DNA from 2 places in the Pseudoxanthomonas sp. 68-E7 genome. Region 2 is predicted to be linked to the other one. Evidence: riboswitches for the same ligand, from Rfam matches in the RefSeq annotation. Region 2 holds a riboswitch; the other holds the start of a gene.
What was found. Region 2 has a riboswitch for cobalamin ahead of btuB (TonB-dependent vitamin B12 receptor). Riboswitches for the same ligand answer to the same signal wherever they lie in the genome.
Positions count from the first base shown of each region.

Region 1 (7,411 bases), on a different contig from region 2:
AGCGCATGCAGCAGGGTGGTGCTGGCGAAGGTCTTGCCGGCTCCGGTATCGGTGCCGGTAACGAAGAAGCTCTGCATCCGTTGAGGGTTCCGATGCGCGCGCGGCGCAGGACCGAGGATGGTAGCGGGCGTCCCCGCGATTGCCAGCCCATCGACCGCCGGCACTCCCGGTCCGGTGACGACGTCCTGTTTTTGCCGGCCATCACGTTCTCTTCATCAATCCATCCATTTCCCGGCGCACCGGCCCCATCACGGGTCGGGCTAGAATCGAGCGATGTCCTTCACCAGCCAGACCCTGACCGGCAGCAAACCGGAACAATACGCGCAGTTGGCCGCCCAGGCGCGCGCCCTGCTCAGCGGCGAGAGCGACCGCATCGCCAATGCCGCCAACCTGTCGGCGCTGATTTACCACGCCCTGCCGGATCTCAACTGGGCCGGCTTCTATTTCTACGACGGCACCGAGTTGGTCGTCGGCCCGTTCCAGGGCCTGCCGGCCTGCGTGCGGATCGCCCTGGACAAGGGCGTCTGCGGCGCGGCCGCGCGGACCCGCCAGACCCAGCGGGTCGAGGACGTGGAGGCGTTCCCGGGCCACATCGCCTGCGACAGCGCCTCGCGTTCGGAACTGGTGGTGCCGCTGGTCAAGCACGATCGCCTGGTCGGCGTACTCGATCTGGACAGCCCGCGCCTGGCGCGTTTCGACGCGGAGGATCAACAGGGCCTGGAAACCGTCGCGGCGATCTTCGTGGAGGCGCTGGCATGAGCATCAGCACCGCCAAGATGCGCAACATCGGTCCCAAGTCGGCGGCCTGGCTGCGCCAGGTCGGCCTGCGCACGCAGGAGGATCTGGTGGCGGTGGGATCGGTCGAGGCCTTCATGCGGGTCAAGCGCGCCGGCTTCCGCCCCAGCCTCAATCTGCTGTACGCGCTGGAAGGCGCGCTGCTGGATTGCCACTGGCAGCAGTTGCCGGAGGCACGTCGGGGCGAACTGCTGGTGGCCTACGACGCGGCCGCCGCGCTGCTGCCGCCGCCCCGGGGCCGCCCCGCCGCCGCGCCGGTGACCACGACCCATGTGCAGGAAGAGGAAGGCGGCGCGCCGGCGATGAACCTGTTCGATTCGCCCGGCGGCGATCAGGACGACTGAGTCGCCGGCCTCAGAGCAGGCGCCAGGTCGCCGGCGCCAGCGCCAATGCGAGCAGCAGCAGGGTTTCCAGCACTTCGGTGCTGGCGCCCAGGCAATCACCGGAAATGCCGCCCAGCCGGCGTTTCCAGTACCACGCGGTCAGCGGCGCCAGCAGCAGGCAGACCAGCAGCGGCGGCGCCAGCCACAGGCTGATCGCCGCCAGCGCCACGCCCCAGGCCCAATCCCAGTACGCGCCTTCGTTGCGATACCAGGCGAAGCGTTCGGCCATGCCGGCGTGCAGCGGCGGCAACCAGCGGCTCCACAGCAATGTGGTGGCCCAGCGCGCCCAGGCCGGCACCAGCAGCACGCCCCACAGCCATGCACCGTCGGCCAGTTCGGCGAGCAGCACGAACTTGGCCAGCACCTGCAGCACGATCGTGACCACGCCGAACACGCCCATGTGCGGATCCTTCAGCACCTCCAGGAACCGCTGCGGATTGCGGTGCGCCGCGCCGAAGGCATCGGCCACGTCGCCCAGGCCATCCAGGTGCAGCGCGCCGGTCACCCATACCCACGCGATCAGCGCCAGCAGCCCCGCCAGCCATGGCCGCATGTCCAGCGCCCACAGCGGCAGGACCACCAGCACGCCGATCAACACGCCCACCAGCGGGAAGTAGACCGCGGTGCGGCTGAGTTCCTCTTCGCGGAAGTCGCGCAGCTGCGGCGTGGGCAGGCGGGTCAGGAACTGCACCGCCAGGATCAGTTTGCGCACGCTCATGCCTGCCTCACCTCGATCAATTCACCCCACAGGCGATCCGCCGCGTCGGTCTGCACCCGCAGGCGCAAACGGGTGCCGTAGTCGATGCGTATCGCCCACAGCGCGGCCAGCGGCAGGCCGCAGGCCAGCGCCAGTGCCAGCCGCAGCGGGCCGGCGTGGCTGACCACCAGCACCGGTGATGCCTCATCCAGCGGCGCGAGCGCGCGCAGGGCGCGATCGATGCGCGCCTGGAAGTCGGCCCAGGGTTCGGCGTTGGGTGGCGGGTACGCACCCGGATCCTGGTAGAACGCCTGCAGCGCATGGCGCGCAGCGTCGTCCACCGCGATCGCGTCGCGATGTTGGCCATCCCAGTCGCCGAAATCCCATTCGGCCCAGTCTTCGACGACATCCACGGGCATCGCCTGCGCAGTCGCCAATGCCCGTGCGGTGTGCAGCGCGCGCTGGCGCGGCGAGCTGATCACCCGCGACCAGGCGACGCCCGCGCAACCGCCACGGACCGCATCGGCGGCGCCTGGCAGCAGCGGCGAATCGGTGCGTCCGTCGAAGTGGCCGGCACGTCCGGTCGAGGCGTGGCGCACCAGGTCGAGGATCATGGCGCTTCGTCGCGCCCGGAAACCGCGGCTTCGGCGAACGTCGCCATGCCGGCGTGCAACGCGCAGGCCAGCCGCAACAGCGGCAGCGCCAGCGCCGCGCCGCTGCCCTCGCCCAGCCGCAGATCCAGGTGCAGCAACGGGCACGCGTCCAGCGCCGCCAGCACCCGCGCATGGCCGCGCTCGGCGGACTGGTGCGAAAACAGCAGCCACGGCCGCGCCTGCGGTTGCAGCGCCACCGCGGCCAGCGCCGCCGCCGAGACGATGAAGCCGTCCACCAGCACCGGCACGCCGCGCTGCGCGGCGGCGATCATCGCGCCGGCCATCGCCGCGATTTCCAGTCCACCGACCCGACGCAGTGTTTCGCGCGCGGGCGCTTCGGCGGCGGCGATGTGGGGGCGGTGCAGCGCCAACGCATCCGCGATTACCTGCTGCTTGTGGGCGATGCGATCGCCCTGCAATCCGGTGCCCGCGCCGACCAGTTCCTCCAGCGGCAGATCCGCCAGCACGCAGGCCAGCGCACTGGCGGCCGTGGTGTTGCCGATGCCCATCTCGCCGAACACGAACAGATCCGCATCGCCCGCCGCCTCGACCGCGCGGCGCCCGGCGGCCAGCGCGTGTGCGAGTTCGTCCTCGCTCATCGCCGCTTCGACGCTGAAGTCGCGGGTACCGTGGCAGGGCTTGTCGGCGTGCACGCCGGCAATGGCCTGGCTGGCCCGGGTACCGGCATCCACCAGCGACAGCGGCAGGCCGAGTTCACGCGCCAACACCGAAATCGCCGCGCCGCCGTTGGCGAAGTTGTGCAGCATCTGCACCGTGACCTCGGACGGAAACGCGGACACCCCCTGCGCCGTCACGCCATGATCACCGGCGAACACGATCACCGGCACCCGTGTCGCCACCGGGCGATCCCGGTGCTGCAACGCCGCCAGTTCGATCGCCAGGGTTTCGACGCGCCCGAGCGATCCCTGCGGCTTGGTCAGCTCATCCTGGCGCGCGCGCGCGCGTTCGCGATGTTCGGGGGAGGGCTGCCGGCAGTCGGCGTGGATCCAGTCCTGGGACACGTGCGGGTTTCTTTCTATGGAGGAGAGTCGCGATTCTACGGGAGGCGTGACCGCCGCCCGGCCGCGCGCCGAACCGGGTCCGCCGTCCGGCTCCCGCCGGACCGGCTTCTGCTAGAATCGCCGCGCTTTCTGGTGACCCGCGGGCGGTTCCGCCCCGGGTTGAAACGGGAAGCCGGTGAATCCGCATGCGCCGCCTCGGCGCCGACGCGGGTGATTCCGGCGCTGCCCCCGCAACGGTAAGCGAGCCAGGCCTGGGCATACGCCACTGTGCATCCGCACGGGAAGGCGCCCTGGCCGGCGATGGTCGCCATCGCACTCGCAAGCCCGGAGACCGGCCCGAAAGAACGACTGGTTGCGACGCGGCGGGCGTTGCGGCGGCGAGCGCCGTGCGTACGGTCGTTTCCGCTGTCTTCCCGTTCCCGCGTTGCCGCCTCCCCCTCATGCCGCGCGGGAGCGCGCGGCGCATGGAGCCGACTGCAATGCCACATCTTCGTACCCTGTCCCTGGCCGTCGCCCTGGCCCTGCCGGGCCTGGCCCTCGCCCAGGACGCCACCCAGCTGGACGACGTCGTCGTCACCAGCACCCGCACCGCGATCGCGCTGGAAGACAGCCTGGTGCCGGCGCAGGTGATCGACCGCGCCGACATCGAGCGCAGCCAGGCGTCCTCGCTGCAGGATCTGCTGCGCGGTCGCGCCGGCATCAACCTGACCAATGCCGGTGGCCTGGGCAAGCAGACCTCGCTGTTCCTGCGCGGCACCAACTCCAGCCATACCCTGGTGCTGATCGATGGCGTGCGGGTGAACTCGGCCGACTTCGCCGCCGCCGCCATCCCGGACCTGCCGCTGGCGCAGATCGATCGCATCGAGATCGTGCGCGGCCCGAATTCCAGCCTGTACGGCTCCGAGGCCATCGGTGGCGTGATCCAGATCTTCACCCGCCGCAACCAGGGTGGCTACGCGCCGCACTTCCAGGTCGGTGGCGGCAGCAACGGCCTGCGCCAGGCCAGCGCCGGTTTCGGCGGCGGCGGCGAGCGCGGCTGGTTCGGCGCCGATGCGTCCTACCAGCGCACCGATGGCATCAATGCCTGCCGTGGTTCGATTTCACCGGGCAGGGGCTGCTACGCCGACGAGCCGGATCGCGACGGCTACCGCAACGTCTCGGCCAGCCTGCGCGGTGGCTACAAGCTGACCGATACGCTGACCGCCGAAGCCAGCGCGCTGCGCGCCGAAGGCGCGAACCGGTACGACGGCTACTACAACTACACCGAGAACGTGCAGCAGGTGTTGAACGGCAAGGTCCGCTACGTGCCGACCGATCGCTTCGCCCTGACCGTCAACGTCGGCCGCAGCGACAACGAGACCGACAACTACCGCAACGAAGTCGATCACGACAGCACCCACAACACCCACCGCGACACCGCCAGCGCGCAGGCCGACATCGGCCTGGGCCTGGGCCAGTTGCTGACGGTCGGCGCGGACTGGTACATCGATCACCTCGACAGCACCACCGACTACGCCGCCGACAGCCGCCGCAATACCGCCGGCTTCGTCGAGTACCAGGGCAAGTTCGGCGCGCATCAGTTGCAGGCCAGCGTGCGCAACGACGACAACGAGCAATTCGGCAACCACACCACCGGCAACCTGGGCTGGGGCATGCGATTCGGCAAGGGCTTCAAGCTCAGCGCGAGCTACGGCACCGGCTTCAAGGCGCCGACCTTCAGCGATCTGTACGACCCGTGGAGCGGCAACCGCGACTTGGAACCGGAAAAGTCGAAGAGCCTGAACGTCGGCATCGCCCAGAACGGCGACGCCTGGCACTGGGCGCTGGATCTGTATGAAACCCGCATCGATGATCTGATCACCTACGACGGCAGCCGCTTCGCGATGGTGCAGGTCGACGAGGCGCGCATCCGCGGCGCCGAATTCACCGTCGACGTAACCCTGGCCGGTTGGGATCTGTCCGCCCAGCTCAGCCACACCGACCCGCGCAATCGCAGCGCCGCCAACAACGACAACCTGCTGCCGCGCCGCGCGCGCAACACCGGCCGCATCGACGCGGATCGCGCGTTCGGCGACTTCCGTGTCGGCGCGACCATCAACGGCGCGGGCTACCGCTACGATGAACTGACCAATGCGACCCGCCTGGGTGGCTTCGCCACCGCCGATCTGCGGCTGGAATACGCGGTCACGCCTGAGTGGACGCTGCTGGCCAAGGTCGACAACGTGTTCGATCGCGAGTACGAAACCGTCGGCTGGTACAACCAGCCGGGCCGCGAGTACGGCCTGAGCCTGCGCTACCAGCCCAGGCGCTGAGCGCGGCGCCGCATCGAAAAGCCCGGCAATCGCCGGGCTTTTTTAGGCACCTGTAGGAGCGACATCAGTCGCGACCACCAGGAAAATCGGGGCCTTCAAACCAGGAGGCCCCGGGCGGATCATCCCGACGTCGGGAGACGAATCTGCGCAGATCGGGGGATGCGGTCGCGACTGACGTCGCTCCTACAAGGAAAGATTCGGCGACTCGTCGAACAACCCGGGTTGTTCCGCCACCTCGCCGCGCTCGCGGAAGCCGGACAAGCCGACGCCCACCAATCGGTACAGCGTGTCCGCCGGCAGGTCCACGCGATCGCGCAATGCCAGCGCGATCGCGGTGAACTCTTCCATGTTGGCCGGCGGCGCCTCGGGGGTGAAGCTGCGGGTGAGGATGCGGAACTGGGCGGTCTTCAGCTTCAGCACCACGGTGCGGCCGATGCGATCGGTCTTGCGGGTCGCCTCCCAGGTCTTGCCGGCGAGGCGGCGCACCTGCTCGTCGATGGCCGACAGCGGCACGTCGCGCTCGAAGGTGTCCTCGGAAGAAATCGACTGTACCGGCTGGTCCGGCTCCACCGGGCGCTCGTCGACGCCGCGCGCGCGCCGGTACAGGCTGGCGCCGAAACTGCCGAAGCGCTGTTCCAGTTCGGCCTGCGGATGCTCGCGCAGCTCGCCCACCGTGCGGATGCCCAGCGCATGCAGCTTGCCCAGCATCACCTTGCCCACGCCGGGGATGCGTTCCACCGGCAGCGGGGTGAGGAAGGCCTCGACCTGCCGCGGCCGGATCACGAACAGGCCATCGGGCTTGCGCCAGTCCGAGGCGATCTTGGCGAGGAACTTGTTCGGCGCCACCCCGGCCGACGCGGTCAGGGCGGTCTCTTCGCGGATCTGCGCGCGGATGGTCTCGGCGATGGCGGTGGCCGAAGGCAGCCCGGTCCGCGATTCGGTGACATCCAGGTAGGCTTCGTCCAGCGACAGCGGTTCGACCAGATCGGTCTGGCGCAGGAAGATCTCGCGCACCTGCCGCGACACCGCCTTGTAGCGGACGAAATCCGGCGGCACGAAGATGCCGTCCGGGCACAGCCGCTCGGCACGCACCGCCGGCATCGCCGAACGCACCCCGAACGTGCGCGCCTCGTAGGACGCCGCGCATACCACCGAGCGAGTGCCGCGCCAGGCGACGATCACCGGCTTGCCACGCAACGAGGGATCGTCGCGTTGCTCCACCGACGCGTAGAACGCGTCCATGTCGATGTGGATGATCTTGCGCATGTCGACGGTATTGTAAGAGACCTTCCGTCACCGGTCCGGTCAAGATTCTGTAGGAGCGGCGTCAGTCGCGACAGCGGGCTCGTGGGCGTCAGGGAAAAGCTCGCGACTCACGTCGCTCCTACAGGAAAGACCACCTGTTAAAGCGGGTTAATGCCCGCACTCTTCCTTGTAGAAGCGACGTCAGTCGCGACACCGGATTCGTGGACGCCAGGGAAGAGCTCGCGACTCACGTCGCTCCTACAGGAAAGACCGCCGGCTATGACGGGTATCGGCCGGCAGGCAT
Region 1 is NZ_JBYMTI010000001.1:88,329-95,739, reverse strand. Features, by position in the region: gene bioD (dethiobiotin synthase) at 1-77, opposite strand, end outside; gene AC3DE2_RS00460 (GAF domain-containing protein) at 274-759, shown strand; gene AC3DE2_RS00455 (TfoX/Sxy family protein) at 762-1,139, shown strand; gene cobS (adenosylcobinamide-GDP ribazoletransferase) at 1,150-1,896, opposite strand; gene AC3DE2_RS00445 (histidine phosphatase family protein) at 1,893-2,489, opposite strand; gene cobT (nicotinate-nucleotide--dimethylbenzimidazole phosphoribosyltransferase) at 2,486-3,550, opposite strand; cobalamin riboswitch at 3,664-3,904, shown strand; gene btuB (TonB-dependent vitamin B12 receptor) at 4,030-5,862, shown strand; gene dinB (DNA polymerase IV) at 6,046-7,128, opposite strand.
Region 1: another riboswitch for cobalamin. It lies ahead of btuB (TonB-dependent vitamin B12 receptor); the one in region 2 lies ahead of btuB (TonB-dependent vitamin B12 receptor).

Region 2 (7,411 bases):
TGGCGCAGCTGGGCGAACACACCCGCGCCGGCGTGCGCCTGGCCACCGGCAACGACACCAGCCCGGTGTCCACCACCCAGACCCTGGGCGGAGGCCTGGCCAAGAAGGACGCCTGGCTGGATCAGGCCTGGCTGACCTGGTCGCCGTTGCCGGGACTGGCCCTGACCGGCGGCCGTTTCGCCAATCCGTACTGGTCCACCGACATCCTGTTCTCCAACGATCTGAACTTCGACGGCGTGGCGGCCCGGTACGAACACGCCCTGGGCGCAGGCGGACCGACCCTGTTCGCCAGCCTGGGCCTGAGCCCGCTGGAGTACTCGGCCGACAACTTCCCGGCCACCAGCCAGGACAAGCAAGCCAGCCGCGACAAGTGGCTCAACGGCCTGCAGGTGGGCCTGGACTGGGGCTTCGGGGATGACCAGCGCCTGCGCGCGGCGCTGGCCTATTACCAGTTCCGCAACATCTCCGGCGAGTACTCGGCGCCGTGCGCGCTGTACGCCGGCGCCGAAGTCTGCAGCACCGACGGCACCCGCCCGGCGTTCATGCAGAAGGGCAATACCCTCATGCTCCTGCGCAACATCGCCCTGGACCCGCTGGATCCTGCCAATACTCCGCTGCCGCAGTACGTGGGCCTGGCTTCGACCTTCAAGCTGGTGGACGTGAATCTGAGCTGGGAAACCCCGGCGCTGGCCGACCACCGCCTGCGCCTGGAAGGCCACTGGCTGAAGAACACCGCCTACGACCCGCAGGCGATGTGGACCCGCGCCCGCGGCGGCCTGGTCACCAACCTGGCCGCGCCGGCCGGGGCCACCCCCACCGTGGCCGACCTCAAGAGCGGGGACACCGCCTGGCTGGTGCAGGGCACGTTCGGGGATCTGGCGCTGAAGCAGGCCGGCGACTGGCAGCTGTGGCTGGGTTACAAGCACATCGAACCGGACGCGTTGCCGGACGGGTTCAACGACTCCAACTTCCATCTGGGCGGCACCAACGCCAAGGGTTACACCCTGGGCGCGGCCTATGCCTTCGACCGCAACGTCTGGCTCACCGGCCGCTGGATGGCCGCCAAGCAGATCATGGGCGCGCCGCTGGCCATCGACGTGTTCCAGCTGGAGGTCAACGCCGGGTTCTGAGCCCGGCGATCGACCGCTTTCCCGACGGGGAAGCGGTCGGTTTCCCGAAACAAGACATGCCGACGTGAAAGAACGCTTCATCTCGCTGAGGAAGTTCACCGACAGATTCGCCGAAATCGTGCTGGTGGCGGACGGTCCGGTCCTGATCACCCGCGGCAAGGTTCCGCTGGGGTTCTACCTGCCGATCAAGGTCTGGGGCGGACAGCACGACTCGGACATCAACCGGCACATGGTTGAAATGGTCCTGCGGCAATCTGGGCAGACGCCGGAGGACATCGGCGAGTGCATCGAATCCTTCATCGAGGGCAAGCAGCTCCTGTACGCCATGCGCGGCAGGTTCGAGCCGCCCGCGTGAGCCGCTCCGGCATCCGGCCAACGCAATCCATGGAAAAAAAGACATGACCCAGACTTCCGAAACCGAATCGTCGAATCCCGCCGCCGGCGCCGACGCCAGCGCCTGGCCGCTGTTCTACCGCGAACCGCGCGTACTGTCCTCGGTCGAACACGCCGGATGGCGGGTGCGCCCGACCGGCGCCGGTTTCGCCGCCGCCAGCAATTCCGTGCCGGTGGTCATCGGCGAATTCGCCGCCGCGTCGCGCAATTACCCGCTGGTGTTCGCCGGCCCGGACCACACCCCGATCGCGGTGCTGGGCGTGGAAGCCGGTCGCAACCGTTTCGTCGTCGAAGACGCCTGGGTGGAACACGCCTATGTGCCGGCCTATGTGCGCCGCTATCCGTTCGTGTTCGTGCAGACCCGGGATCCGGAAGGCTACGTGCTGGCCATCGATGCCGGCGCGGACGCGGTGATCGCGTCGGGCGAGGAGGGCAGTCCGCTGTTCGAGGACGGCCAGCCCAGCGAGTTGACCCGGCAGGCGCTGCAGTTCTGCGACACCTTCACCCGCGAGGATCAGGCGACCCGCCGGTTCACCGCAGCCCTGGCCGAACAGGAACTGCTGATCGAACGCAGCGCCAACATCGCTTTTGCCGATGGCCGCCGCTCCAGCGTCGATGGGTTCCACGTGGTCGATGCGGAGAAGTTCAACGCGCTGCCGGACGCGGTGGTGCTCGACTGGCACCGCAAGGGCTGGCTGGCGCTGGTGCATTTCCACCTGGCCTCGCTGGGCCGGTTCAGCGATCTGCTGGCGCCCTGAGCGTTCTTCCTTCCCTCCCTTTGAATCCAGGACATCGCCATGTCGATTGATTGTTCCCTGATTTCCCGTTGCGCCGCGGTCGTGTTGCTGGCGTCCTCCGCCGTCGCCGCCCATGCCGCCGATGAGGTCGCGTCGATGGAAGGCCCGGCGGTGGCCGGCGTCTGTTTTCTCAGCCGCGAAGCGGTGTTCGCCAACGCCGCCGCCGGCAAGGACGCCGGCGCGCAGTTGCAGAAGCTGGTCACCGATGCGCAGGCCGAAATCGAACGCGACAAGGAGCGCGCGGAAGCGGAACTGCTGCGGTTGGGATTGCGTGGCAAGGTCGCTCCCGACAAGCTCACGCCGGAACAGACCAGGGCGGTACAGGACGCGCAGGCGGTCCAGCAGCGCGCCGCGCAACGCTCGCGCGAAATCGAGGCCACGCGCGCGGCCACCCTCGAGCAGATCTCCAACGCCGCGCAGCCGGTGATCGCCGAGGCCTACAAGCGCCACGGCTGCGGCGTGCTGATCGATCGCGGCACCGTGCTGGCCGGCAACATGAGCCACGACCTGACCGCCGACGTGGTCAAGTCGCTGGACGCCCGGGTGAAGTCGGTGCCGGTCGCCTTGCATCGCGAGGACACCGCCACGCCCGCCGGCCGCTGACGGCCCGCGTGCCATCGCTCCGGTGCCGGATGCGCACCGGAGCGACGCTCCCGCCAACTGCTATACTCGCGCCGCCTGAGGTGACCGCCGGCCTGGCCGGTGGTTGAAACGGGAATCCGGTGCGCCTGTTCGTGCTTGCATGATCGGCAATTCCGGAGCTGCCCCCGCAACGGTAGGCGAGACAAGGTCCGCAAACAGCCACTGTGCTTGATGCATGGGAAGGCGCGGATCGGAAGCACGGCCCACGGCCACGCTTCACTCGCGAGCCCGGAGACCGGCCTTTGAGCGGCGTGACATGCGGTGGGCGATGTCATGGGGCCCGATCCCTGTCGGGCTGCCATAGCACTCTCTTTCCGCCTGTCCTCATCCAACGTTCCCGCGCGGGCAGGCGCGGTCAAGGAGTGTGTCAGTGCATCCGCAATCGTTCTTCCGTCGCCATCGCCTGGCGGCGTCGTTGCTGTCTTCCCTTTCCCTTGTCGCGCCGGCGTTCGCCGACAGTCCCACCGATCTCGATGGCGTGGTGGTCACCGCGAGCCGTACCGCGCAGACCCAGGATCAGGCCCTGGCCGCGGTCACCGTCATCGATCGCGCCGAAATCGAACGCCTGCAACCGGCCTCGCTGCCGGATCTGCTGACCGGTCGCGTCGGTTTCTCGCTGGCCAACAACGGTGGGCCCGGCAAGTCCACCTCGGTGTTCCTGCGCGGCACCGAATCGGATCACGTGCTGGTGCTGGTGGACGGCGTCAAGCTGGGTTCGGCCACCAGCGGCGGCGCATCGTTGCAGGACATCCCGGTCGAGCAGATCGAACGCATCGAGATCGTGCGCGGGCCATTCTCCAGCCTGTACGGCTCGGAGGCGCTGGGCGGCGTGATCCAGATCTTCACCCGCCGTCCGCACGGCGCCTTCACTCCCAACTTCAGCGCGGCCATCGGCAGCGAGCGCACCCGCCGGATATCGGCTGGCGTGGGTGGCCGCACGGGCGATTCCGCTCGCGGCGGGTGGTACGCGGTCCAGGCTGGGCACGAGGACACCGACGGCATCAACGCCTACCGGGGAACCCGCAACTTCGATCCCGACCGCGACGGCTACCGCAGCCGCTCGCTGAGCCTGCAGGGCGGCTATCGTTTCAACGAACGTTGGGATGCCGAACTGCGTGTGTTCCGCGCGGAAGGACGCAACGAGTACGACGGCAGCCTCAACAACGAAGCCGATACGGTCCAGCAGGTGGTCGGCGGACGCGTGCGCTACGCGCCCGTTGACGGGCTGCGCCTCACCGCCAGCGTCGGCGCCAGCGCGGATCTGAGCGAGAACTTCCTCGATGGCGTCTATTCCTCCAATTTCGACACCCGTCGCAGGCTCGGATCGCTGCAGGCCGATATCGACGCGGGCGAGGGACTGTTGACCCTGGGCTACGACTGGTCCGGTGACGAGATCGACAGCAACACCCGTTATGCGCGCGACCGGCGCATCAACCGTGGCCTGTTCGGCCAGTGGCAGCGGGATTTCGGCAAGCATTCGCTGCAGGCCGGCGTGCGCCGCGACGACGACAGCCAGTTCGGCGGCGAGACCACCGGCAGCCTGCTGTGGGGCTGGAACTTCACCGAGCGGCTGCGGCTGGGAGCGAGCTATGGCACCGCGTTCAAGGCGCCCACCTTCAACGAGCTGTACTTCCCCGGCTACGGCAATCCGGAACTGGGCCCGGAGACGTCGCGCAGTTTCGAGCTGAGCCTGCGCGGTGAACACGGCCAGGCCCGCTGGGCGCTGCACGCCTTCGACACCCGCATCGACGACATGATTGCCTTCGACGCCTCGCTGGGCGATTCCGGCGGGCCCAACAACATCGATCGCGCCCGCATCCGCGGCATCGAGGCCGAGGGCGGCGTGCGCGTGGCGGACTGGGATCTGCGCGCCAGCCTGACCCGGCTGGATCCGCGCAACGATGGCGACAATCCCAACCACGACAACGTCCTGCCGCGCCGCGCGCGCGGCAGCGGGCGCATCGACGCGGATCGCCGCTTCGGCCGGTTCAGCGTGGGCGCGAGCGTGACCGGGGCAGGGGAGCGTTACGACAACCTGGCCAACACCACCCACCTCGGCGGCTACGGACTGGCGGATCTGCGCGTCGGCTACGCATTCGCGCCGTCCTGGAACCTGCAACTGTCGGCGGCCAACCTGTTCGACAAGCGCTACGAAACCGCCGCGCTGTACAACCAGCCCGGTCGCACCTGGCTGCTGACCCTGCGTTACCAGCCCGTCACTCCTTGAACCCCGCGCGGAGACCCTGATGAAACCCCTGTCGCGTTCCCTCCATTTCGGCCTGCTCGGTACGTTCGCCGCCTTCATGATCGCCACGCGCTTCCATCATTTCGGCGATGTCCTGCATCTGCCGGACGCATCGATGGCGTTGTTCTTCCTCGGTGGCCTGTACCTGCGTGGACACCTGCCGTTCCTGGGCCTGTTGGGTCTGGCCGTGGCCATCGACTGGGCCGCGATCGAACTGGCCGGTGTCAGCGATTTCTGCGTGACCCCGGCTTATGCCTTCCTGCTGCCCGCCTATGCGGTGCTGTGGTACGGCGGTCGCGCGTGGGCGCCGCGGATGGGCGCGGACTGGCGTGGCCTGTCCGGCGCGCTGCTGGTCGCGCTGGCCTGCGCCTCGTTGTCGTTCGCCATTTCCAATGGCGCCTTCTACTGGATGGGAGGACGCTATCCGCAACCGGAATGGCCCCAGTACCTGTCGCGGGTCTGGCAATGGGGGCCGCTGTTCGTGCGGACCACACTCGTCTACGTCGCCAGCGCGTTGCTGTTGCATGCGCTGGTGCGGTCCGCCCGGCGCCGGCGCGCCATCGGCGCCTGATCAGGAGAACGTCATGACCTCGCTTTCCCCTTCCGCTTCCGTTCTGCCACTGGCTTCCCACCGCGCCCAGGTCCTTTCGGGCATCGCTTTGGCACTGCTGATGATCGCCACCCGCGGCCAGCATTTCGCCAGCGTCGATGCGCTGCCCAGCGCATCGTGGGCGGTGTTCTTCCTGGTCGGTGCGTTGTTGCGCCCGATGTGGACGCTACCGGCGTTCTTCCTGCTGTCCTCGCTGCTGGACTTCAGCAGCCTCGCCAACGGCACCATCACCGACTGGTGCCTGTCGCCCGCATACTGGGCGCTGGCGTTCGCCTATGCGGCACTGTGGCTGGGCGGCCATGTGTACCGCGGGTTGCACCGCGATCACTGGCGCACGGTGCCGCGCCTGGCGCTGGCGCTGGTGGTGACCGCGAGCGTGGCGTACCTGCTGTCGAAGGGCGGCTTCTACTTCTTCTCCGGCCGCTACCCGGAGCCGACCCTGTCCGGATTCCTGGCGCGTGTTCCGCATTACTATCCGCGTGCCCTCGGTACGCTGGCCGGCTACGTGGGCGCCGCTTTCATCCTGCGGGCGGGCATCCGTGGCCTGTTCATGCGGACCGCCAGCCGGTCGGGCACGCCGGCATGAGCCGGGGCAGTGAACGGCGCGGCCTGGACGAGGACGCGCACTACCGCGAACGCGCACGGCGCAAGAAGGAACTGGTCGACCGCCGCATCGCCCGCGCCACCATCGACCGTGGCGTGCTGGTGGTGAACACCGGCAACGGCAAGGGCAAGAGTTCTTCCGGTTTCGGCATGCTCGCGCGCAGCCTGGGGCATGGTTTTCGCTGCGGGGTGGTGCAGTTCATCAAGGGCAGTTTCTCCACCGGCGAGGAGGCGTTCTTCCGTCGTTTCGGCGAGGACCTCGACTATAGGGTGATGGGCGAGGGCTTCACCTGGGAAACCCAGGATCGCGAGCGCGACATCGCCGCGGCCACCGCCGCTTGGAACGAGGCGGCGCGCATGTTGTCGGATCCGGCCTATGATTTCGTCCTGCTCGATGAACTCAATATCGCGCTGAACAAGGACTACGTGCCGCTGGGAGGCGTGCTGGCCGCACTCGCCGGGCGGCCCCCGCGCCAGCATGTGGTCATCACCGGGCGCGGCGCGCCGCAGGCGCTGATCGACGCCGCCGATACGGTCACCGAGATGCGCCTGGTCAAGCATGCGTTCAAGGCCGGCATCAAGGCCCAGCACGGGATCGAACTCTAGCGATGAATGCCATGACCCACCGCTGTCCCGCGCTGCTCGTCTCGGCTCCCGCATCGGGGCAGGGCAAGACCAGCGTGACCGCCGCGCTGGCCCGCTGGCACACCCGCCAGGGCCGGCGGGTGAGGGTATTCAAGACCGGTCCGGACTTCCTCGATCCAATGGTGCTGGCGCGTGCGAGCGGGGCACCGGCCTATCAGCTGGATCTGTGGATGACCGGCGAAGCGGACGCGCGTGCGCGCCTGCACGCCGCGGCGGGCGAGGCCGATCTGATCCTGATCGAGGGCGTCATGGGGTTGTTCGACGGCGTGCCCTCGAGCGCGGATCTCGCCCATGCACTCGGCATCCCGGTGCTGGCGGTGATCGACGGCTCCGCGATGGCACAGAC
Region 2 is NZ_JBYMTI010000002.1:157,551-164,961, reverse strand. Features, by position in the region: gene AC3DE2_RS05390 (putative porin) at 1-1,130, shown strand, start outside; gene AC3DE2_RS05385 (hypothetical protein) at 1,195-1,485, shown strand; gene AC3DE2_RS05380 (SapC family protein) at 1,529-2,281, shown strand; gene AC3DE2_RS05375 (OmpH family outer membrane protein) at 2,321-2,923, shown strand; cobalamin riboswitch at 2,985-3,221, shown strand; gene btuB (TonB-dependent vitamin B12 receptor) at 3,333-5,189, shown strand; gene AC3DE2_RS05365 (hypothetical protein) at 5,209-5,778, shown strand; gene AC3DE2_RS05360 (hypothetical protein) at 5,792-6,403, shown strand; gene cobO (cob(I)yrinic acid a,c-diamide adenosyltransferase) at 6,400-7,026, shown strand; gene AC3DE2_RS05350 (cobyrinic acid a,c-diamide synthase CobB) at 7,038-7,411, shown strand, end outside.